3 regions of the Paenibacillus oryziterrae genome follow, and region 1 is predicted to be linked to each of the others. Evidence: riboswitches for the same ligand, from Rfam matches in the RefSeq annotation. Region 1 holds a riboswitch; each other region holds the start of a gene.
What was found. Region 1 has a riboswitch for cobalamin ahead of ACAN55_RS13020 (energy-coupling factor ABC transporter permease). Riboswitches for the same ligand answer to the same signal wherever they lie in the genome.
Positions count from the first base shown of each region.

Region 2: another riboswitch for cobalamin. It lies ahead of ACAN55_RS03190 (anaerobic ribonucleoside triphosphate reductase); the one in region 1 lies ahead of ACAN55_RS13020 (energy-coupling factor ABC transporter permease).
Region 3: another riboswitch for cobalamin. It lies ahead of ACAN55_RS11200 (S-layer homology domain-containing protein); the one in region 1 lies ahead of ACAN55_RS13020 (energy-coupling factor ABC transporter permease).

Region 1 is NZ_JBGJZO010000010.1:103,363-111,582, reverse strand. It holds gene ACAN55_RS13050 (type 2 periplasmic-binding domain-containing protein) at 1-228, shown strand, start outside; gene ACAN55_RS13045 (cob(I)yrinic acid a,c-diamide adenosyltransferase) at 262-825, shown strand; gene ACAN55_RS13040 (RluA family pseudouridine synthase) at 827-1,813, shown strand; gene ACAN55_RS13035 (arsenate reductase family protein) at 2,040-2,426, shown strand; gene ACAN55_RS13030 (5'-3' exonuclease) at 2,441-3,367, shown strand; gene ACAN55_RS13025 (SDR family oxidoreductase) at 3,439-4,338, opposite strand; cobalamin riboswitch at 4,469-4,658, shown strand; gene ACAN55_RS13020 (energy-coupling factor ABC transporter permease) at 4,910-5,677, shown strand; gene ACAN55_RS13015 (energy-coupling factor ABC transporter substrate-binding protein) at 5,674-5,970, shown strand; gene cbiQ (cobalt ECF transporter T component CbiQ) at 5,936-6,748, shown strand; gene ACAN55_RS13005 (energy-coupling factor ABC transporter ATP-binding protein) at 6,762-7,628, shown strand; gene cobJ (precorrin-3B C(17)-methyltransferase) at 7,677-8,220, shown strand, end outside.
Region 2 is NZ_JBGJZO010000002.1:164,046-172,265, reverse strand. It holds gene ACAN55_RS03190 (anaerobic ribonucleoside triphosphate reductase) at 1-1,822, opposite strand, end outside; cobalamin riboswitch at 1,977-2,207, opposite strand; gene ACAN55_RS03185 (MTH1187 family thiamine-binding protein) at 2,559-2,867, shown strand; tRNA gene ACAN55_RS03180 (tRNA-Thr) at 2,965-3,036, shown strand; gene ACAN55_RS03175 (response regulator transcription factor) at 3,166-3,861, shown strand; gene ACAN55_RS03170 (sensor histidine kinase) at 3,848-5,182, shown strand; gene ACAN55_RS03165 (DUF2231 domain-containing protein) at 5,200-5,679, shown strand; gene ACAN55_RS03160 (TetR-like C-terminal domain-containing protein) at 5,949-6,281, shown strand; gene ACAN55_RS03155 (dihydrodipicolinate synthase family protein) at 6,274-7,074, shown strand; gene ACAN55_RS03150 (ASCH domain-containing protein) at 7,104-7,535, shown strand; gene ACAN55_RS03145 (YhjD family protein) at 7,639-8,100, opposite strand.
Region 3 is NZ_JBGJZO010000008.1:86,994-95,213, forward strand. It holds gene ACAN55_RS11190 (GAP1-N2 domain-containing protein) at 1-1,537, shown strand, start outside; gene ACAN55_RS11195 (copper resistance CopC/CopD family protein) at 1,700-3,613, shown strand; cobalamin riboswitch at 3,698-3,892, shown strand; gene ACAN55_RS11200 (S-layer homology domain-containing protein) at 4,144-6,261, shown strand; gene ACAN55_RS11205 (DUF4430 domain-containing protein) at 6,379-7,194, shown strand; gene ACAN55_RS11210 (energy-coupling factor transporter transmembrane component T) at 7,191-8,138, shown strand; gene ACAN55_RS11215 (ABC transporter ATP-binding protein) at 8,054-8,220, shown strand, end outside.

The DNA.
Region 1 (8,220 bases):
GATTATTTCTCCGCAGAAGAATTCCCGGAAGGCGTCTTTGAAGGCGGAGTTAGCGTAGAGGGTGAAGAAGAACTGCGGCAGGAGAAGCATCTTTATGCCATACCCGCCTCGAAGCTGAAAATGTTCAAGGACGCAGGATTCGCACCTGACGATTTATTTGTCACGGTGGCTGTATCCACAGACAGCCTGGAACATAGCGCTGCGGCGATTAAGGCCATGATGGAATAAGGCCCAGACTTTCATACACAGGAGGATGAACCTATGGCGATCTACACACGAACAGGTGATAAAGGGGAGACCTCGGTTATTGGCGGCCGGGTAAGCAAGGATGATGTACGGGTTGAGGCATATGGCACAATCGACGAACTGAATAGCTTTGTAGGGCAGGCCCATAGCCTAATGGATGACGACAAATTTGCGGATGTGCGTGAACAGCTGCTGGAAATTCAGCATGAGCTGTTCGACTGCGGATCGGACCTGGCATTTGTGAAGCTCAGTGAAAGCAAATATAAAGTAAAAGCGGAAATGGCAGAGAGACTGGAGGGCTGGATTGACAGTCTTCAGGAGGGAAATCCCAAGCTTGAGCGCTTTATCCTGCCGGGAGGCAGTCAGCTTGCTTCAGTGGTACATGTCTGCCGCACCGTCTGCCGCCGCGCAGAGCGGCGCGCGGTGACACTCTCGCGTAGTGCGGATATTAACTGGGAGGCCGTAGTGTATCTGAACCGGCTTTCGGATTATTTCTTCGCCCTTGCCCGGGCAGTCAATACACGCGAAGGAATTGCTGACGTAGAGTATGTACGAAGCAAAAAGGTGTTCCGCAACTGAGATGAGCAGTTACTATGCACCCATTACTTATATTGTACCGCCTGAAGAAGACGACTGGATTCTGAAGACGATCCTGCAGAAGCGGATGGACGTTTCGCGCAAATTACTGTCCCGCATAAAAATGACGGAGCAGGGAATTACGCTGAATGGTGAACGGGTCTATATCAGTGTACGGGTCCGCGCCGGAGATACTGTCCAGATCCGTATGGAGATTGAGACGTCGGCAGATATTTTGCCTGAGCCGGTTCCCATTGAAATCCTCTATGAAGATGAGCATTTGCTCGTCGTCAATAAAGCGGCAGGGATCATTGTTCATCCCACTCATGGACATTATACCGGCACGCTTGCCAATGGGGTCGTTCATTACTGGGAGCAGCAGAATAAACAGTACCGCTTTCGCCCTGTCCACCGGCTGGACCAGGAGACTTCCGGCGTATTAGTGATTGCGAAGAATCCGTATATTCATCAGCACATCTCGGAGCAGATGATTGCCGGAACTGTAGATAAGCGTTACACCGCCTTTGTTCACGGGGTACCCGCGAGCCCTTCTGGAGATATAGACGGCCCGATTGACCGTGACCCGGAAGAACCGCATCGGCGCATCGTAACACCAAGCGGCTATCCCTCACTCACTCGATATATGGTCAAAGAAGAATTCGGTGCTTACGGAGCTCGTGTTGAGCTGAAGCTAGAGAGCGGCCGGACACATCAAATCCGCGTTCACATGACCTCTATCGGCTGCCCGCTGATTGGAGATGGCATGTACCGCCACGAGCTTTATGGCCGGGGGGATTTGTCCGAAGCGGAAACTCACCAGCTGGAAAACGTAGCCGCCCTTGACGCAGCCATCCCGCGCCAGGCATTGCACGCCGTGCGCCTGACGCTGAAGCACCCTATTCTGCAGCGTGAGATCACTTTCGAAGCCCCGCTGCCGCCCGACATGGCAGCGCTGGAGGCCTTACTTTCCCGCAACACAGAGCGGGAATAGGCTATTATTTAATACGGCGATGAAACAACGAAGAGGAATTTTGGAACTGGAGAAGCGTAGCGTTCGCCCGAAAGCTTTCCGTAGGAAAGCTCGCATCGGAAGCATAAGCCATCCTCGGATTTCTACCGCGGAGAGCGGTTAAAATCAGGAAATCTGAGGATAACAGCGATCGGAAGAATAATTCGCCGGTGAAGCGGCCGGTATCACGACTAAGTAAGGAGAGACTATGACCACACTTAAAATATATCTTTATCCTAAATGCAGCACCTGCCGCAGCGCCGTGAAATGGCTTGAAAGCCAAGGGCATGAGCTTGAGCAGCAGAATATAGCCGAGCAGCCGCCAACGGTGGAAGAGCTGCGCAAGCTGGTTGCGGACAGCGGACTGGAACTGAAGAAGTTTTTTAATACCTCAGGCGAAGTGTATAAGGCTCTGGATCTGAAGAGCAAGCTGCCGGAACTAAATGAGCAGGAGCAGTTGGAGCTGCTGGCAAGTCATGGCATGCTGATTAAACGTCCCGTAGTCACTGACGGTAGACAGGTTACTGTTGGATTCAAGGAAGATTTGTATACTGGAGCCTGGAGCAGAGAGTTGCACCTGGCCAATCACAACTAAGGGAGAGGTTGCACATGGCAGCAGAAACATCGGGCCGGATTATGATCGTGGACGGAATGGCGCTGCTGTTCCGGGCCTATTATGCCACCGCCTACGGCGGATACATCCGTAAGACCAGTGCGGGACTGCCGACGAATGCGGTGTATGGATTTTTGCAGTATTTTTTCGACGCAGTATCTACCTTTGAGCCTTCTCATGTGGTGTGCTGCTGGGATATGGGCAAAGGCACGTTCCGCACCGAGAAATATGACGGGTATAAATCGAACCGTGCTGAGCCTCCGCTGGAATTGATCCCGCAGTTCGATCTGGTCAAAGAGGTCGTTGCTGAGCTCGGGATACCCAACGTGGGTCTTGTTGGTTATGAGGCTGATGATTGCATCGGCACACTGGCGTCTTGCTTTAGTGAAGAGTCCGAGGTCTATATTCTGACCGGAGACCACGATATGCTGCAGCTCGTCAATGATACCGTTAAGGTCGTTATTATGAAAAAAGGCCGTTCCAACTATAAAGTGTATGATCCGGCGGAGCTGTTAGCGGACAAGGGTCTGACTCCCGCACAGGTCATCGACCTGAAAGGGTTCATGGGGGACACAAGTGACAATTATCCCGGCGTCCGCGGGATCGGTGAGAAGACGGCGCTGAAGCTGCTGACCGATTACGGCACCGTGGAAGGTGTCATCGAGAACCTGCACCTGCTGCCGAAAGGTGTAAGAGCCAAGATTGAGGCCGATATCGATATGCTGCATTTATCCCGCGAGCTTGCATCGATCCGCTGCGATGTGCCGATTGTGTGCACCTTGACTGAATGCCTCTGGGCATTGCCAAGAGATTCAGCGGCACGTAAATTCAAGGAGCTGGAATTCGGCAGCCTGATGTATTTGATCTCCGCGGTGCAGGAAGAAGAAGGCATCGTACAGATCGAGCTGGGGGATTTGGGTTAAGAATAGGTATAGAAGTATTCCTCGGGTTATACAGACCTGAGGAGTACTTCTTTTTTTATTTCTCCGCTAATTCAGGTGGCCACCATTTGTCCTCCATTAACATGGATGGTCTGGCCTGTGATATAGGATCCGTCATCCGAAGCAAGTAGAACGTAGACGGGTGCCAGCTCATAGGGCTGTCCTGCCCGCTTCATAGGTACATTCGTTCCGAACGTGCGGATGGCTTCCGGCGGTTGTGTTGCCGGGTTCAGCGGTGTCCAGATCGGGCCGGGAGCGACCGCGTTCACCCGGATGCCCTGCCCGACGACATTGTTCGCCAGAGCGCGGGTAAAGCTGACAATTGCCCCTTTGGAAGCGGAATAATCAATGAGTGTTTCTTCTCCGACATAAGCGGTGACAGAAGCTGTATTGACAATGCTTGCACCTGCGCGCATATGAGGCAGGGCAGCGGTCGTCAGATGAAAGAAGGAGATAATGTTCGTATTAAATGTGTTGTACAGCTGTTCATCGCTGATCTCCAGATATGAGTTTCGGACAAATTGTATACCGTGGTTGTTGACAAGGATATCAATTGTACCGTAGCAATCTATTGTCATTTGAACGGCGCGGCAGCAAGCTTCCTTACTTCTCAGATCCCCCGGAATCAGGAGGCAGCGGCGACCCAAGTTATGAATGGCCTCTCGGGTCTCCTCCGCATCACGGTGTTCGTTGAGATAAGGTATGGCTACATCAGCGCCTTCCTTGGCAAAAGCGACTGCCACCGCCCGCCCAATTCCACTATCACCGCCGGTAATAATTGCAACCTTGTTTAGCAGCTTGCCGCTGCCTCTGTAATTAGGGTTGTCATAAAGGGGGCGCGGAACAACCAGATATTCCAGCCCCGGCTGCCCGGGTTGATGCTGGACGGGAAAAGCAATTGGCACTTCTTCGCAGCGGACTTCTTTGCCGATATACGGGTAAAGTGGATTCATTTCTCTTTCCTTTCATGATTAAGATTTTGAAATCAGTATATTCATCCCGGCTTAAGGAGTGCCCAGAGACAGGTCCAGTTCCCACTTTTATCACAGACACCCCATGCCAAGTCCGCTATGATGTACAGGATAAAATAGCGAACAACAAGGTGCCCTTGCATGAGCCAAGGGATAACAGGGAATCGGGTGAAAGTCCCGAGCGGTCCCGCCACTGTAATGGAGAGCTTGTCTTCAACATGTCACTTGGCATTTGCCGGGGAAGACGAAGAACGGGCGTTAGCATCCCAAGCCAGGAGACCTACCTTGTTGGCGCACACCAGGACTCTACGCGGATAGGAGTGGTGTACGAACATAGCAAAAGAAGCGGAAAGTCTGTCCTTTCCGCGAAGAGGTGCAGCAACCATTCGGAAGCCAGGCGGAATTCGGATGTTACAGCTCCTTGGGCGGTGCCTGCGGGCAGATTTAACGCCGGGATTTTTTTGCGGATGAAGAGTACATATACCTCCCACCCATACAGGGTGGGTTTTTTGCAGTTTCCGGGATGTCGAATGATAAAGCTGGAGGAGATGTAATGAACAGGCGAAGGATATTGAAGCTTACTGCCTTGGTTGGCGGATTTACTGTATATTTCTCGCTCAATGAGCCGGGAACCGCTGAAGCCATGCACATTATGGAAGGTTTTCTGCCGGTAGGCTGGGCTGCTTTCTGGTGGGCGGTATTTCTGCCGTTGTTCTTTCTTGGCATGGTTCGCTTGAAAAGAATGACCCAGGAGAACCCGGAGTTGAAGCTGCTGCTTGGCCTGTCGGGCGCGTTCACCTTTGTGCTGTCAGCGCTGAAAATGCCGTCGGTCACCGGCAGCAGCTCCCATCCTACGGGTACGGGGCTTGGCGCAGTGATGCTGGGGCCGCTGCCCATGAGCGTTATCGGCTCCATCGTGCTTCTGTTTCAAGCGCTGCTGTTAGCACACGGCGGGATTACGACACTTGGAGCGAACGCGTTCTCGATGGCGGTGGCAGGTCCTTTTGCCGGATATGCAGCATATAAGCTGGTATTGAAATTCACGGGCCGCGAGAGCTGGGCGGTATTCAGTGCAGCGTTCGTCGCTGACATGATGACCTATGTCGTTACTTCACTCCAGCTCGCAGTTGCTTTTCCGGCAGCGAATGGCGGGATCTTGGCTTCTTTTCTGAAGTTCGGAGGTATTTTTGCCATCACACAAATTCCGCTGGCGATCAGTGAGGGACTGCTGACGGTGCTGCTGTGGAACTGGTTAAAGGCTTATAGCCCGGGTGAGCTGTCGCTGCTTAAACGGAATATGAAAGGGGCGGGACCGGAATGAGCACCAAATGGAAAAACGGATGGATGCTGCTCGCTGTGATCCTGCTCGTAGTATTGCCGCTGCTCTTCGTGAAGGGTGAATTCGGCGGAGCCGACGATGCGGCTGAAAGTGCAATTAGTGACATTAATCCTTCGTATTCACCCTGGTTTAAGCCTTTGGCTGAACTGCCAGGGGAAACAGAAAGCATGCTGTTCGCTTTGCAGGCGGCCATCGGCGCTGGAGTAATCGGCTATACACTCGGGTTCCTCAGAGGAAGACATGGCGGAAAGAAATCTCATGATCAGAAGGATTGACGCTTTAGCCTATAGCAATCGGTTCCGGCAGGTATCACCGATGTGGAAAAGCATGTTCGCAGCATCCATGTTCCTGCTCTCCTACATCCTTCATCCTGCCCTTCAGCTTGTCATTGCCTTATGGATGATTGTATGGAGTGTCGGTTATGCCAGGATTCCGGTACGTGCCTATGGCATGCTGCTCGGGGCAGCACTATTGTTCTACGGTATGAGTCTTCCGGCGCTGCTCATTGAAGTAGGGAGTCCTTCCTCCGGTGAAGCTGTTATTTCCATTGCCCTTCCGGGTACAGCACAGGCGGCTTATATATCCTTTGATGGATTGTTCACGGCGGGACTGCTGTTGTCGCGGATGGCGGCATGCCTAACCTGTATGTTCTTTATTATCTTCACAACTCCTTTCGCTGAACTCTTGCAGGTTCTCCGGAGGCTTCGTGTGCCCCAAATCGTATTGGAGCTGATGCTAATCATGTACCGTTTTTTGTTCCTGCTTAGCGATACGGCACATGGAATGCTGCTTGCCCGGAAGCTGCGCGGGGGAAGGCGGGGATTTGCCATGAAGCTAAAGGAAACGGCGGGAATGGCAGGCGGCTTGTTCGCCAAGACCATGCACCGGTATCACGGGCTTTCACAGGGACTTGAAACCAGGGGTTTTACGGGTGAGATTATCCTGCCTCCTTATAAAGCCCGACTGGTTCCTCGCAGGTATAGGATTGAGGCTTACAGCGGAATTTTACTGCTTCTGTTGGTACAGTTATTTATCTGGCGCCACAGATTGTGACAAGGAGATCAAGATGATTAAGGACAGTATTCTGGAGTTAAAAGATGTGATTTTTCGATATCCCGATGCCAAGAACCCTGCGTTGGACCGGTTATCCTTATCGATTCCTAAAGGCTGCAAAACGGCGGTATTGGGTCATAACGGATCGGGCAAATCAACATTGTTCCTGCATATGGTGGGAATTCTGCGGCCGCAGAACGGTGTGGTAATCAAGGATGGAAGAGAGCTGTCCTATGCCCGAAAAGAGCTGGCTGTGCTGCGCAGCAGAATCGGTCTCGCCTTTCAGGACCCGGAGCAGCAGCTCATTCTGAATACGCCGCTGGAGGATGTATCCTTTGGCCTGAGCGGCACCGGAATGAATGAATCAAGCATTAGCGAGAAATGTGCGGCGGCACTTGAAATGCTTAACATGAGTGAATTCGGAGATCAGCCGATCCATCAGCTTAGCCTGGGGCAAAAGAAGCGTACCGCACTTGCAGGTATTCTGGCGATGGAGCCGGAAATGATCCTGCTCGATGAGCCGACCTCGTATTTGGATCCTTTATCGGAAGCGCTGCTGCTTAAAGGGCTGGAGGCCGTACACCAGAAGGGTACTACGCTCGTGATGGCTACCCATGATATGGATCTTGCCTACCGATGGGCGGATTGGATCATTGTAATGGACCGGGGGAGCTGCCGGGCGTCAGGAACACCGGAGGATATTTTTGCTTCACCGGAAGAATTGAGAGCATTAGGGCTTGAGCTGCCGATGCTTGCTGATCTGTGGCAAAGTCTGCCGCAGCAGCTCACAGCCGGTATCCCTGCACCACGCAGTAACGGAGAGTTCAAAGTGCGGTTGAACGTGCTACTGGGCGGAGATGCAGTGAGACATTGTGAATAAACAGACAAATATAGCCTGAAACGGCAAACAAACGATAGGGGAACAAATATGAACACACGAGGAAAACTGCTGATTATCGGTTTTGGCCCTGGTGCACTGGAGCATATTACCGGCCGGGCGCTGGCGGCGCTGGACGAGAGTGAAGCTGTCATCGGCTACAACACGTATGTTGAGCTGATTCAACCGCTTTTGCGGCATCAGGAGATTGTCGGTACAGGAATGACTGAAGAGGTTAGCCGGGCACAGGAGGCCGTACGCAGAGCAGAAGCAGGGCAGATTGTTGCCGTAATCTCCAGTGGTGACGCGGGAGTCTACGGTATGGCAGGGCTGGTCTATGAAGTGCTGATTGAACGCGGATGGAAGCGTGACGAAGGTGTGGAAGTTGAGGTGATTCCCGGCATTTCGGCGATCCAGTCCTGCTCCTCGCTGTTGGGTGCACCTATTATGCATGATGCCTGCACAATTAGTCTAAGTGATCATCTGACACCGTGGGAGAGCATTGCAGCACGCATTGATGCGGCGGGTTCCGCCGATTTCGTGGTTGCTTTTTATAATCCGCGCAGCGGAAAGCGCACGCAGCAGATCGAAGAAG
Region 2 (8,220 bases), on a different contig from region 1:
AGCCGCAGCTCGAGCAACGGTCAATCGGATGGTTAATGCTGAAATAGCTGATTTGCTGCTCCAGGGCATACTTGATGATTTTGACAAAAGCCGCCGGGTTGCTGCGGGCATTACCGTTCAGCTCCACATACGAAATAGCGCCGGCGTTGCAGTGCTCATGGAACGGAGCTTCCAAGCTGATCTTGCGGGCAGCTGCCAGGTCGTAATAGACCGGAACATGGAAGGAATTCGTATAATATTCCCGGTCAGTTATGCCAGGGATAGAGCCCAGTACTTTGCGGTCAATCTTGGTGAACTTGCCGGACAATCCTTCGGCCGGAGTAGCGAACAAGGTGATGTTCAGATTCAGCTCATCACTCTTGCGGTCGCAGTATTCGCGCATATGGCGGACGATCGCCAGGGCTTTGGCATGGACATCCATGTCCTCGGCGTGGTGTTTGCCGTACATTGCTTTCATGCACTCTGCCATTCCGATAAAACCGATCGACAGGCTGCCATGCTTCAGAAGCTCGCCAACATGGTCATCCGCTGCCAGTGTCTCGCCGCCTTCCCAGACGCCTTCGCGCATCATGAAATCGGAGGCTTTGGCTTTTTGGGCGGCTTGAATCCGGAAACGGTGGAGAAGTCCCTCTAATGCGATATCCATGTAATAGTCCAGATCATCGTAGAAGCCATCTTCATCAGCGACAAGGCGGCGTCCAGTGGCCGTACCATGGGCCAAACCAAGCCGAACAAGATTCAGTGTATTGAAACTTAGATTGCCCTTACCGGAGCAGTGATTACGTCCGAAGCGGTCACCGAGTACCCGGGTACGGCAGCCCATGGTTGCAAATTCTGTATCCGGGTCAGCCGGATCATAGTACTGCATGTTGAGCGGCGCGTCGAGATTGGCGAAGTTCGGATACAATCTGCGGGCCGAGCACTCGGCAGCCTTCAGGAACAGGTCATAGTTGGGATCGCCCTGCTGCTGGTTGACACCCTGTTTGCATTTGAAGATTTGGATCGGGAACACCGGTGTCTCGCCGCTGCCCAGCCCGTTCATAGTTGCCGTCAGCAGGGAGCTGATGACGAGCTGTCCTTCAGGGGAGGTGCAGGTTCCGTAGTTAATGCTAGTAAAAGGAATTTGTCCGCCGGAGCGGCTGGACATCGTATTCAGGTTATGTATCATGCTTTCAGCGGCCTGCAGCGTTTCGCTCTCGGTTTCTTTTTGGGCAAAGCGGAAGGCTCTCGGATACTGCTCCGCGAGGTCGCTGCGGCTCATTGAGATATCACCGGAAATGTCGCCAGCTTGTCCTTCTTCAAAATACTCGAGTCCCTTGCGGAACAGCTTGGCGAAGGATTTGGTGACGTAAGGAGCAAGATCATAGTCCAGCATATTAGCTGATACGCCGCCGTATTGTGCGTTTTGCTGGGACTGGAAAATAATCGCGACCAGAGACATCGCTGTCATAATGGAATTAGGAGGGCGGACACTGCCGTTCCCGGTGTTGAAGCCTTCACGCAGCAGCTTGGCGAACGGAATGAAAATGCAGTTGGTGGTCCCGATGGCATATTGGTCCAGGTCATGCACATATACTACATTGTCCTCGATGGCCTGTACGAGCTGCGGCGGCATGGTGAAGTTACGGGCGTACCATTTGGAGTACTCGCTGCCGAACTTGCTCATCTTGCCGGAGAAGCTTTCTCCGTTCAAATTGGCGTTCTCGCGCAGTAAATCCAGGTCCAGGCTGTCAATAATATCGCGTCCCAGACTGACTACTTCCTCCAAAAGAACTTCCGTGGTATCTGGTGTGCCGTTGTACCGTTTCTCCAGCAAGGTCATTGTACCGTTCTCCTCTCGATATAAAAAAAGCATTTCCTGCGGAAGCAGGAAATGCCCGTATGCGTAAACGCAGCAATCCCATCGGATCGTGCGGCTTGTCTTGATTTGGTTCGCATTCGGACACCGTTCCTGTTCTCCGCAGGGATTATTAGATGGTGTCGTAAGGATACAGGCAGGTCTCCTGGCTTCCGGCCTCTTCAAGCCCCTTCCCGGGGGCGTGTTGCCATCCCAGTGGTTTCTGCTTGCAGAGGTGTCCACTCCTGGGCATGAAATGCCGGAGGGCAGCCGGTTCACAGTGGCGGGACCGCAGCGGATTTGCACCGCACTTCCCTATTAAGCTGAAATCCGATCAACGAATTAAAGCGCCTGTGTCCACTATATTTGGTTGTTGTTGAATAACATTAACCCAATATATTGTGTTTGTAAACATGTTTTTCACAAATCCGCGCCGGATGCGGACTTCGCGAAAGTACTCCACAATTGATCCACAGCCCGTCCACAGGTAATCCACAATTGATCCACAGGAAGAAGGAGAAGCCGCCAAAAATGATTCATAAAACCTCCGCAAAGATGCCACAATCACTCCAAAATTTGATCGCTTGTTCGGGGGTACATTGGTCCTGGTTCTCCTCTCCCGTGTATAGCCATAACTGGGTCTGTTTGTGGGGAGACAGTGGAATTGATACAATAGAATAGGCTCGCTAGAGTCCACACTTAAGGTTTAGGAGGGATCAAAATGGCTATTGCCGAAGTAACGGTCATTCCGATTGGAACAGGAAGCACGAGTCTCAGTAGTTATGTAGCGGATATGCAGCGTGTGCTGGAGAAGGTGGAGGGGATAACGTATGAACTAACCTCGATGGGGACCATTATTGAGGGCTCTTTGGGACGTATTCTCGCGGCTGTTGAGGCGCTGCACGAGTCCCCTTTTGCAGGCGGAGCCAAGCGTGTCTCGACCTCTGTCAAAATCGACGACCGCCGGGACAAGGAATCCACCAGCCGCAGCAAACTTGAAGCCGTAGAGCGCAAGCTACTGGAGAACTAGTGGAAATAGGCAAGCTGCGGATGCCCGGTAAAAAGGATTGATTTTTCAGCGCGGCCTTGTATAATCTCTTTTGTTTGACGGAAATGTGTTTTTTTATGCTGGTGTAGCTCAGGGGTAGAGCAACGCACTCGTAATGCGTAGGCCGGGGGTTCAATTCCCTTCACCAGCATCCTTTCTGAGAATGAATAGCGCGGCTTCCAAGAGTCTGGAAGTTGCGCTTTTTTTCATTATTTTTTCATTTTTAATCGTTATAATGAAAATAACCTAAACACATTAAGAACTAAGAAAGCAGGCTATTATGCGCATTCTATTAGTAGAAGACGACGCTAAGTTTGGTTACATGATCCAGTACAAGCTCAAGTTGGCAGGACATCTGACGGAATGGGCCCGCAATTCGGAAGAAGCGGAGATGTTTTTTGCCACCGCGGAATTTGATCTCTATATTCTGGACTGGATGCTTCCCGGCAAAACCGGTCTGGAGCTATGCCGGCAGCAACGAAGTCTGAATGACAACACGGCTATTCTGATGCTGACGGCCCGCGGTGAGATTGAGGATCGCGTCAGCGGACTTCTGACAGGGGCGGACGATTATATGATCAAGCCCTTCGCTTTCGAAGAACTATTAGCCCGAATTACATCTCTGGACCGCAGAAAGCAGACCCGGGGATATACCACAAGATATGCGGTCAGCGGTCTTCGGCTCAATCCTGATACGCAGGAGGCAGAGCGTGATGGTGTACCCTTGACTCTGACCAAACGCGAGTTTCAATTGCTGGAGTTTTTTGCTCGTCATCCCAATACTGTGCTCTCCAGAGAGCGGATACTCAATTATGTGTGGGGCAATGACGCAGATGTTACTCTGAATGCGGTTGATGCTGTCATCAAGCTGTTGCGAAAAAAAGTCGACGATCCCTTTACTGTGAAGCTGATTAGAAGTGTCCATGGAAGAGGGTACCGGTTAATCGATAACGGAGCTGACCATGATGATACCTAATACCCGCAGGCAATTAACCATTTTTTACAGTACGATGATTGGATTGATTCTGCTCATCATGGCGGCTTCTTTCTATTGGGTACTGACGGATGTGATGCACAGGGATGAGAGGCATAATCTGGAATCCGCTAGTCAAAAGGCATTGGATGAGTGGCTCAATCAATCGCCGCAAGTTGATGATGCTGAGGAGATTCGAGAACAGCGGCAGGCAGACGCTCACAGAATGGAATGGGAGTATCTGCAAAGCGACCAATTCGCTGTCATAACAGATACCTCCTGGACCATCACCGCCCAGTCACCTGCGGGAGACAACCCGCTGTTGTTGCCGTCCTATCAGCAGCAGTTGGATGCTCACAGTAATACATCCTTCTTCTATTTAACAAAGGATTCTGGTAAACAAAAGACCATTTATGCCGTACTGCGAAAGACGGCCGGTGACCAGGGGAATCATGTTCTCCTGCTGGGTGAAGAAATTACAAAGCAGGCAAATTTACTAAAGGAGATGGAGATGCTCCTCATTGCGATCACCATTCTCCTGCTTGCGGCAGCTACAGCTATTGGATATATTTTGGCCGGAAGGGCCATGGTGCCCATCAATCATGCGTTTACACGGCAGCAAAAATTCACGGCCTATGCCTCCCATGAGCTGAGAACACCCTTAAGCGTCCTGCAGTTGTCGGTGGATATTCTGGAGGAAGAACGTCATAAGCTCCCTCCGATCCATCAGACTGTGCTTCAGGATATGAAGGAAGAAATACAGCGTATGACCCGCCTGACCGGGCAATTACTGACGCTGGCCAGAAATGATTCGCCTCTGCTGCCCATAAGGCAGGAAGTTTTTGATCTGCAGCACTCTCTTTCGTTCGCTGCCACTAGAATGCAATTAGTAGCGCAAGAGAACAAGATTAAGTTGCAGTTGAACATAGGTAATCTCGAAGAAGTCTTCACCTGCACCGGGGACAGCGAACAGATTGACCAGGTGCTGTATATTCTCTTGGATAATGCCATTAAATATTCTGCGGAGGGAGGCACAGTCACGCTGGGGATTACCCGGAATGACAACGGTACTGTGAATGTAATCATTCAGGATACAGGCTGCGGGATTTCAGAGGAGGATCTTCCCCACTTGTTCGAACGGTTCTACCGGGTAGATCAAGCCCGCACAAGGGAACATGGCGGCACCGGACTGGGGCTGGCTATCGCCCATGAGATCGTCAGCAGGCACGGTGGCAGAATTGTCGTAACCAGCACTCTTCATCAGGGGAGCACCTTTACGGTCATCCTTCCTGAAACCAAACGAATCTTAAGGCAACCACTTTAAACAATGGAGGTTTTATTATGTTTACTGAAGTTTTTAATCACATCCATCCTATTGTCGTACATTTTCCTATTGCTCTGATCATCATCGGATTTGGGTATGATTTGGTGGTAGCCCTGAAAAAACGTTCTTTGAATCCTGCTGGCGGGTTATGGATGTGGCTGCTTGCTGCAGTGGGAGCTTGGGTCGCTATAGCGACTGGACCGGATGATGATGCCCGCGGTGTGACTTCATTTCTGGAACCCCACGAGACGCTCGCCACTATAACCGCCTGGGTAGTTTCTCTGATTGTTGTATGGAGATTGCTGATGTACTGGAAAGGCAAACGCGCTTTTGTAAAAGTTCCACTGGTGCTGTACTTGGTTGTTTCGCTTGCTTCCTGTGGGCTTGTGCTGGGAACCGGATACTACGGCGGCAAAATGGTGTATACAGATGGTGTAGGCGTATCGGCCAAGGGTGCTCCGGTTAATCCCCCTGTGCAAGGTAATCATAAAAAATAATCAACTCAAAGAAGCCGAGGCTCCCTTCTTCAGGAGACCTCGGCTTCTTTCTTATACAACCGAAATTGGATAAGAAGCGCAGGCCGGCAGTTCAATTGCTTTCACCCGCATCTTCGTGACGGTTATTATGATTCTGTAACGGTTCTTATGCTTGATGATGTTTTAGGCTGGATTTCCGAAGCCTCGTTTGTACGTTTGATAAAGAAGGTTAGCAGCAGATACTTCACGACTTGATACCGCCGAACCAGGCCTCTGCAGAACAGGAGGATTTGCCACTGATAAGGCTTCTGGAATATATTGCGGACAATTCGAAGCTTTATAAATCTGTTCTCGTCTATCGGCGAATTACGAACTTTTCGGAAAGGCTGTTGACCCTGCTGTCGGAATTGATTGCTGCTAGAATAGAGGAGACGGGGAGCCGCATTCCGGGAACCTTAACGGCAACGATTCAAAAAGACATCGCCATAGGGTACGGTTCTTCTGCTTTGATCGGTGTAATCATTTCGTGGCTTAAAAATGATATGCCCTACTCGCCGCATTTTCTTGCGAAACAATTTACTTTGCTGACAACGTCACGATGGAAGGATGAGAAGAATGAATAATTTAAACGTTGCAATCCCGACTCCGTTTCTCGAAGATGAGAGTCTCAATCCAGACGGGTTTGAACCGATTGTTGAACACCTGAAGCGTAACGGAATCCAGTCCTTGCTGATCTCCGGAAGCACCGGTGAACAACACTCCATGAGCGTTGAGGAGCGGCTGCAAATCATCGATTATTTTAAACAAAAAAACTTCGCCGACGTTGAACTGATGTTCGGTGTTTCTGCAGTCAGAACCAAGGATGCGGTGCGGCTTGTCCAGGCGCTTGAACATTCAGTCTTTCAGGCCATTCTGATCGGCTTTCCTCCTTATATCCGCCCAACCCAGCAGCAGGCGATTGCCTATGTGGAGGAACTGCTTGCCCACACGACAAAAAAGATCGCTCTCTATAACAATCCGGCCCGGACAGGATTTGATTTAAGTCCCGAGTCGCTTCATGAGCTGATTGGCAGACATCATAATATAGTTGGTTTTAAAGAGGGCGGAGACGTTCACCGTCACAAGGGCATAGCTTTTCCCGATTCATTCATCAGGTTTGCGGCAGGGGATGTAAATCTTGTGGCCAATATCGTAGAGGGCGGTTGTAACGGGCTTTCAAGTGTGGCAGGTAATATGTATCCCGAGGTAATTAAGCGAACGTTTGAAGATTTGCTGCAGAATAAACCAGTCGATGCCATGGGGCTAGAGCAGCTGGTATCGCAAGTGATCCAAGGTCAAGCCATTGTTAATATCAAAAACCACTATAACTCCTTAGGTATGAATACAGGCTATTGCCGTTCTCCGCTAGGGATCTAACATACGAATTCTGAAAGGAGACTATCGTCATGCGCTGCTTAACCATACGTCAGCCCTGGGCCACTCTGGTTGCACTGGGGGAAAAAGAGTTTGAGACTCGTTCCTGGAAGACAGGCTACCGGGGGGAGTTGGCGATTCATGCCGGGAAGACAATCGACAAGGCTGCCTGCCTGGAGGAGCCTTTCCGGTCGGTATTAGCCCGGCACGGATATACTGCTGATAATCTGCCAACCGGGTCCATCATAGCTGCCGGCAATCTGACGGAGTGTTATGAGGCAGCACAGCTTGCCGAACGTGAGGGCGGCATCAGCGATAATGAAGTAGTCTTTGGCGATTTCAGTGAAGGGCGCTATGCCTGGAAGCTGGAGTCGATGACACCCCTGGTTCATCCGATACCAGCCAAAGGACGGCTCGGTTTCTGGGAGTATCCGGTACTGAAAGAAGTGGCTGAAGAGTTTTAAGCTAATTTTTAGGTAGCCATCAGGTGGTTTTCAGGTTGGGGAGTTATATTGGTTATACCAAACACCCCCCAGTGTTTCGTGGTATATGGATTTCGGGTCTTGCCTACTCCCAAAGGTAAGATCTATTTTTTGCCTGTGCAGAACTTCCGGTGTCTTGGGCTCCGGTAGTCTCCGGAATGAGCCGGTATTGCTCTTCAAAGCTCCGAAAGGCAGTGATATCGATTCCCAAATACCTGCGCATATGGATAGCGGCCTGGGCGGCAAGAATATCATTCAAGAGCAGCATCCGGTCATGATATCCCCTGCAGATGAAACGGGCTTCGATTCCTTTCTGCAGCCGTTCCTGTTCATATACCTTAATCCCCCGCTTTCTCATTTCATGGCGGACATCCCGCAAATCACCGGCCGCTTGGGCTGAAGCTGTTTTGAGCATATCCAGATAGGGGGCTGGTGTCCGGATATGTGCAGAAATAATTATAGAATCCCGCTCGAAAGCCGATAATATAAGTGGGAGCAGAACATACGATTTGACCAGCATGCTATCTTGGCTTCCTGCCCGGTTCATGAGTTCACCCCTCTTAAAAACAGAACGTATATTCGTATTCTAACCTGTTCTTTAACGAATAATCAATGAAATTTCTCAATAATAGGATAAATGTGACAAAGTTCACAAACGAAAGCTGTC
Region 3 (8,220 bases), on a different contig from region 1:
GAAGGATGCTGTGAGAGACTATCTGCTGGAGAAGCTGAAGCTGGAGAAGGAAGCAGTCACTGCTGTAGCTGCTGTTCACGATACGGTGCAAAGAGTGGAAAAAGAACGGCGCAAGGGCTCTGGGGTATCTCCGGAAACCTTGATACTGCTGCAGACTATGGCTTCGGCGGCGGACCGTTATTTGCTCCAGAACTTGTCACTCGAAGATATTACTCAGGAACAACTGCTCGAATTGCCCTTTGTACATTTCCCATCAGGGGTGACGGAATGGAGTCCGCCGCTGGATTATGTGAGCAAACGTAAAGCCAATGTGCTCCGGGCTGCATACCGCTGGTTCGGAGAAGAGAAACCGGATGTCGAGCTGTTTGCTGAGCTGACACCACAGGAGCTCGATGACGTACAGCTACTCGGCAGGCGGTGGCTGAAGGCAAGTAATCAGGTAGAGCCGTTTGACCGGCTTCCCTTGGCTTTTTATTACAGCAATAGCCGTGAGGGAGGTCCGCTGGATTATGCGGCGCTGTTCGAGCTGATCCGGAGCAAACCCGGGTTTCAGGAAGAGACGATGTACCGTTTTCTGGCCTGGTCGGATGGCAACCCTCTGTTTATGATTTCAAGCAAGAAGCTGCAGCCGGAATATCGCCGGGCGATCATGAAATACTTCCTGACCCATGACCGTGAAGCTTTCAAGAATCGTGATTTCCGCAAAAATGTTGTCGCAGCAGCAGGCCCTGCCCTGCAAAATGTGTACAGTGAAATCCGGTCCAAGCTGTCCTCACCCTTGGCAAGGTGGATACAACGGAGCCGATTTCAACTGATGATCTCCGGCATGCTCTTAGTCTCAATCCTGCTGATTACACTTATCCTGATCAATGTGCTGGGTTCAGGGGGGAAAGATACAGCTCTGCCGCAGACAAGTCCTGGACCAACTGCGGGTGTAGGCTCAGAGCCAACTACTGATATGGCTGCTGTATATCTGGACACCCGTACAAGTGAAGGAGAGGGCAGCAGTCTGCTGTTCAAGTTCGCTGTAGCGACTGACTGTGAATTGTTTAACCCGGAAGAGGTAAGCGTTGAGTCTTCGGGCGGTGTCTCGGAATCCTATAGGGTATCTGCTGTGACGAAGTCCTGCACTGTGACGGAAACACCTTCAAGTGCTGCTCCGGAGAGTGATGAAACAGCGGTGAATACTGATTCCGCTGCAGTGACTGATTCCGCTGAAGGGACTGATTCTGTTACAGCGACTAGTTCGGTTGCAGTGACTGATTCAGCCCAGGGAGGTGGCAGCAACACTGCATCTACGGAGACTGCTACGGCATTGCCGGCAACACCAAACTTGCCTTTCCAAGCAGAGGTCGTACTTGAAACTAAAGCCGCTCTTCTCAAAGGAAGTCTGATCAAAGCCGAGGGTTACACACTCACACTAATGGCTGAACCATCGGCCGCACCAACCTCTTCACCTGCACCTTCGGCATCACCGGCTACTGACGACACAAATTCGGCAGACGATGACAGCGCAACACCGGAACCAACCGATTGATTATATAATCGATGTATAGACACTCCTGAAGCTTCAGGAGTGTTTTTTGTATGGAGCGGGACACATAAAATTCACAGCAAGTGTGATAAATGTCACTTATAATGGGGTTATAAAGAGAAGTTCGATCATAATTTGTGTAAGCCGCTTAGGAGGGTAAATCGGATGAAGCAACGAATGTATCCACTTTTGATCCTGCTGATGATTGCTGTATTTCTGCTCCCGTCCCCGGTTAGTGCCCACGCCAAGGTGAAGCAGACGATTCCTTCAGCCGATGCCATACTTAAACAATCACCTGCCGAAATCAAAATTCAATATAGTGAGAAATTTGATGCCTCCATTAGCAGTATCACGGTAAAAGATCAAACCGGAAGAAAGATTGACGGCAAGCCGGGTACGGAAAAAGACAACTGGTTCATCTATCAGATCCCTGATCTGGTAGCAGGAGAGTATAGCGTGAGCTACCGGGTGCTTGCTGCGGATACCCATGTCACCGAGGGCTCTTTTAGTTTCACTATCGCCGAAGATCCGGCGGCAACAGAGGTGCCTGCAACAGGCACAACAACAGGTACAACAACAGGCACAACCTCAGGCACAACAACTGCGGGAGGTGTAACGGTGAGTGCCGCACCCAGTGCTGCACCCAGCTCCGCACCCAGTGCGTCGCCAAATCCGGTAACGGCAGAACCATCAGCAGTTTCGCCAGCTGCGGGCAATTTGCAGACTGCGGCGGCAGGAAATAATACGGGATCTGAAAAGGGAGCATTGGCAGAAGAGGGTGTTGTTTCGTATGGTGCGCTAGAGAAATTCATTCGCGTATTAGATATATTGGCAGCAATCACTGCCACTGGTTTTATCCTGTTCCGGTATGGAATTTGGGGGAATGGCGAATATAACCTGCCTGCCTTATTCTCGCTCCGGAATGAGCGAATTCTATACATTATGGCTTTCCTCATCTTTATTATCTCCGGTGTAGTGCATACGGGTACACTAGCCCATGAGCTAGGTGGTCCGGGTACGGGAAGTTATGCGGAAGTGTGGCTGAATGTGATTACAGACACCTTTGCCGGAACCGCATCATGGCTGCGTCCTGCGGCCGCTGGACTCCTGGTATTGGCGGCGCTGGGATCAGGGGGGACATCCTTTCCAGCACTTCTGGTGAAGGTTGCAGCAGTTATTATGCTTATCGTGTTATTTCCTTTGACAGGCCATGCGGCGGGAGATGATGCGGCCAGAATGTTTGCCGTCCCCGCCCAAATTCTGCATATCGGCGCTGCTGCTATCTGGTTCGGCGGTGTAGGCGGGCTGCTCGCGGTTATACATGGCAGAGAGAAGTCAGGGATAACCTATTCCCGGCTAAATCAGCTTATCCTTCGTTTCTCCGCTATTGCATTACCGTCGGTTGTTGCTGTTGCCGTAAGCGGGATCTTCTTGGCCTTATTCAGGCTCGGGAGCTGGGGGCTACTAATCCACAGTCCATATGGGCAGCTGGTTCTGCTTAAATCACTTATCACTTTATTGATTCTGGTTATTGCCGCTCTACACCGATTGGTGTTGATTCCAAGGATGAATCAGAAGCTCGCTGAGAAAACCGGTGCAGAAGTTGATGTTATTCCAAGAGGCTTTATACAAGCCATCCGTCTGGAGATTATATTGGCTGTTGCTGCTATTATTCTGGCGGGGATGTTGTCAGGTACTTCCCCTCCAGCCCAATCGTTTGTTGCCTCTCCGGTCTATTGGCATGTGATGGGGGATACGGCTCATATGTCTATGAGGATTGAGTTCGATGAGAATTCCGGGCAGACACTGCGGATGGATGTATGGCTGCCTACAGGAAATGAGGCTCCCACCGAAGCAGAAGCCGTCCTTATTCCTGGCGGTGATGAGGGTACCTCTGCATCTATTAAGCTAAAATCACTTGGAGGAGGCCCTGACCCCTATGGCTATGAAGGGTTTGACAAGTACATGTATGAAGCGAAGGGGGATTATTTTACCGGGGGAGGAGAGTGGGAGGTTACGTTAACCTTCACTGACGCTGCGGGCAAGATTCATACTTACGAGAAGCAGCTAACCCTGTAATTAAAGACCTGCAAGACGGCATCCCAAGAGCTTCCCTATAGACATAGGGGAGATTACTAGTTATCATTATGGATATTAAAATTATATATATTTATCAAAAGAGGTGCGGGCCCCCAGCAGGGTCTGCTTAAAAGGGAAGTCCGGTCCACAATCCGGCGCGGTCCCGCCACTGTAAATGCGGAGCAACTCTTCATAGGCCACTGTTTCTTAAAGGAACGGGAAGGCGAAGGGAAGTGATGAGGCATAAGCCAGGAAACCTGCCTTTTTGGTGACAGCTTCTTTTCTTCGGGGGGTAAGAATCAGAAGCATGCGTTATAGGTCTTTCGTGTCCGGGCTTGAAGCCTGAAGCATGTCTGGCCCCGCAATGAGTATATGAGACCGCCCGTCAGGGGCGGTTTTTTTATTTTCCAAAAGACGGTCGCCGTCATCTTAGATGCACGACATCCGCTTTTACGGCCCTCAAAACTATTTTCAAGGCCCTCAAAAACCTTTTCCCCGCTCTCAAAAACCTATTAGAAAAGAGGTAAATAATGAAACGCATCTTATCTTTCAAACATTTCATGTTAAGTATGGCATTGCTTCTGGTCGTTTCAGTTCTCGGTACTTCCTTGGTGCCTTCCGGCAGAGTATCCGCCGCTGAGCAGACCACAACAGCAGTTTCAGTAACGGGAGCAGCAGAGGCTCTTACTGCAGCCAAGCAGGCGGTTCTAAGCCGTGGAATTCAATCGGACTGGCAGGCCATTGCTCTGGTTCGTAGCGGCAGCGTTCTTCCGGATAGCTACCTGACCGGACTGCAGAATGAAGTGAAGACTCAAAAAGGCACATATACCAATGTTACGGATTACGCACGCAGAGTGCTCGCCGCAACAGCAGCCGGCATCGATGCCACAAATCTGGCCGGGTATAATCTTGTAGAGAAAATCTACAATAACAGCAGAATGACCAATCAAGGTCTTAACGGAGTGATCTACAGTCTGCTCGCACTGGATTCAGGCCATTATAGCGTGCCTGCCGCCGGACAGTGGAATCAAGATAAGCTGGTGAGCCATATTCTCTCCAAACAAAACACGGATGGCGGCTTTACGCTCTCCACTGGGGACAGTGATCCGGATGTAACGGCGATGACACTTACAGCCTTGTCTGCGCACCTCGATAAAGCTGAAGTGAAGGCCGCTGTGGACCGTGCAGTTTCCTGGCTGTCCAATAAGCAGCAGAATCATGGCGGGTACGGGGAGAGCAGCGAGAGTGTCGCTCAGGCGATTATCGCGCTGACCTCAAATAACGTGGATCCTGCCGGCCAGAAATTTACGAAGGACAGTCATCAGCTGATGGATCGTCTGCTTAGCTTCCGTACTACAGATGGCGGATTTGCCCACACGTTATCGGGTGGGTACAACGCTTTGGCAACCGAGCAGGCTTTGCAGGCTCTCGTGGCTTATCAGCTGTTTGTTAAAGGCGAAGGCCGGTTTTATGCATTCCCGCAGCCGGTGAAGCAGCCGCTTGAAGTTCAGGTTTCCGTTGTGATTGAAGGTCCACAGGGCCTTCTGGCTGAAGGCGATGTAACATCCGCAAATGCGCTGGACGCATTAAAGAAGCTGAAAGCAGACAAGAAAATTACGCTTGAGCTGACCAGCAGTGCTTACGGTGATTATGTATCAGGGATTCAAGGTGTTAAAGGAGGTCTGTACGGCGGCTATGATGGCTGGAATTATGCCGTGTCCCGCCAGGGAGAATGGATTTTCCCTGCTGTAGGGATGGGAGAGTTTGTTCTGGAGTCCGGGGATCAGCTGACCGTGTATTATGGTGACACCGGAACACAGCTGGTGGATTCCGTCACAGTTACACCGGCTCAGCTGGCAGCCGGCAAGCCGTTTACAGTGAAGGTGCAGAAATCAATGCTGGACTGGGAGACCGGCAAGGCAGTTGTTACTCCGGCAGCCCAGGTTAAGGTTCAAATGGGTGCGCAAAGTGTCACTTCAGACGTATATGGAACAGCTGCATTTACTGCCGGCGTTAAGGGCGGGGTCTATTCTCTGACTGTTACCGGCTACAGTAAAGGTAAAAGTCCAAGCGTAGCGCGGTATACACAGCGTGTATTGGTATCACCCGTGTTTGCGGATCAGAAATTAATCTCTTCATGGGCGACAGTTGCCGTTCAAACCGCGGTTAAACAGGGAATTATGGACGGGGTAAGCAGCACAGGTTTTGCTTTTGCTCCGAAAGAGTATATTACCCGGGCGCAATTTGCGGCCTTGCTGCTTAGATTGACGGGCAATGCTCCAGCTGCAGCTGCGGAAGCTTCCCCGTTCAGCGACGTAAAAGCAGGAGCATGGTATTATGGAGCTGTGCTGAAGGCGAAGGAACTCGGTATTCTTGAAGGAGTAACGGCCTCCAAGTTTAATCCGAACGGTCATATCACCCGCCAGGATATGGCTGTAATGATCGACCGGGCTTTTAACCTGACTGCTTCTGCTCCGAAGGCGCAGTTCAAGGATAAAGATCAGATCAGCAGTTATGCGCTGGCTTCGGTAAATACCGTTACGGATCAAGGGTTTATGAGCGGCTTTAAGGGCAGCTTCGACCCGGCAACAGCAGTTACAAGAGAGATGGCTGCGGTTGTGGCTGTAAGACTGGCTGAAGTTAAATAATTAACCGGCATAATTGGAAGCTGGACTTGTATAAAAGTAATTGAACAGTAAATAGTTACGGAACGGGAGGCACTTGCCGCCCCGTTCCTTTCCCGTTTTCAGGAGGTGTGAATTTATATGTCCAAAAGGATTGTATATTGGCTGAGGCTGCCTCTCGCAGTAGTGCTTGCAGCGGTACTCGCTGCAGGTTGTTCTTCCAACGATCCGGAAGAGGCGGACGGCAATAACCGCCTGAATCAGCAGCAAATTGAATCAGCATCCAATACGGCGGAGACCGGTACAGTTAGTGATCCCGCTTCTGACCAGCAGCAGGATGCAGGGGAAGCGGCTTCAGGTTCTGTTGTGAGTTCGCCTGCGCAAGGCTCTTCGGCAATGCCTTCAAGCCCAGCCTCGGTAGGCTCAGAGCCTTCAACGCAAGCGGCAGAAGCAGCAAAAGCATCAGGAGCAGAAGCATCTGCCCCCGCTTCAGCAGCTCAGAGTTCTACGAAGCCGGCAACCTCTGCGCCATCGGCTTCGGCTCAGCCTTCAGCCACATCCAAGCCTGAAAGGCCATCTTCTCCTCCAGCAACAGCCGAAAGCATGAAGACCAATATGGCGACTCTGACAATCACTGGTGACAGCGATTCCGGTGTTATTCTGGCTCCTTCTGAAGTCGAAGTGAAGAAGGGGGACAATGTGATCGATATTTTGAAACGGGTCACCCGCAAGAATAAAATCCAAATGGAGTTTCAGGGAGCCGGACCGCTGGCTTACATTGTCGGAATTGATAACTTGTATGAGTATGACAAAGGGGCAGAGAGCGGTTGGATGTACAAGGTGAATGGAGAATTCCCTGATATAGGTGCCGGTGCGTATCCCGTGAACCCCGGAGACCAAATAGAATGGCTCTACACGCTGGACCTTGGTCAAGATATTGGAGCCAAAGGGCCATGAGCAGGAGCGGTTTCCAGTCTATGCATCCGTCGGTAACCTTCGTATATTATGCAGGCTTGCTGCTCTTTACGGCGCTTTTGTTTCATCCGCTATTTCTGTTCACAGAGCTGGCCGGTGTACTTGTCTTACTGCTCATGCAGGGCGAGGGGAGAAGACTCTTGTCCGGGCTTCCCTTTTATCTGCTGATTGCGGGCTCGGTTGCGGTGTGGAATCCTTTATTCTCACATAGGGGCTCGCATATTCTGTTTTATTTTCTCGATCAGCCCGTCACATTGGAAGCGGTTCTCTACGGACTGATGATGATGCTTGTGCTGCTGACGATTATGTTTGTGTTCACATCCTATAATCACAATGTATCCGCAGATAAATTCATGTATTTATTCGGCAGGCTGGCTCCCAAAAGCGCACTGCTTATCCTCATGGCGATCCGCTTTGTGCCATTGTTCCAGAGGCGTCTGCGACAAATCAGCATCATCCAGCAGACCAGAGGCATCAGTATTAGCACAGGCAAGCTGCGGCAGCGGATGGCCGATGGAATGACACTGCTCAAGGTGCTCTTGACCTGGTCGCTGGAGGAAGCCCTGCAGACTGCAGACTCTATGAAAGCAAGAGGTTATGGGGTTCGAAAGCGCAGCGTTTATGGTATCTATACAATAGATCGGCAGGATGTGATGGCCCTCGCACTGATGGGAGTCAGCGGTTTAGCTATAGTCCTGTTCAGCCTCGTGGGATATGGAATGATGGAGATCTATCCCCGTCTTAAGACGCCGGTCTTTCATTGGGAAGATTGGGTAATGCACGGCTGTTTATGCCTTTTTCTCGTTATCCCCATAATTCTGGAAGGAAAGGAGATGTGGTTATGGAGATCATACGGGCAGAAGGATTATCCTTCCGCTACCCTGATGGGGGAAGAGATTCCCTCCACGATCTTTCGTTCACTATAAACGAAGGCGAGTTTGTTGTGCTCTGCGGCCCGTCCGGATGCGGCAAAACCACGCTCCTGCGGCACCTCAAACGTGAGCTGGC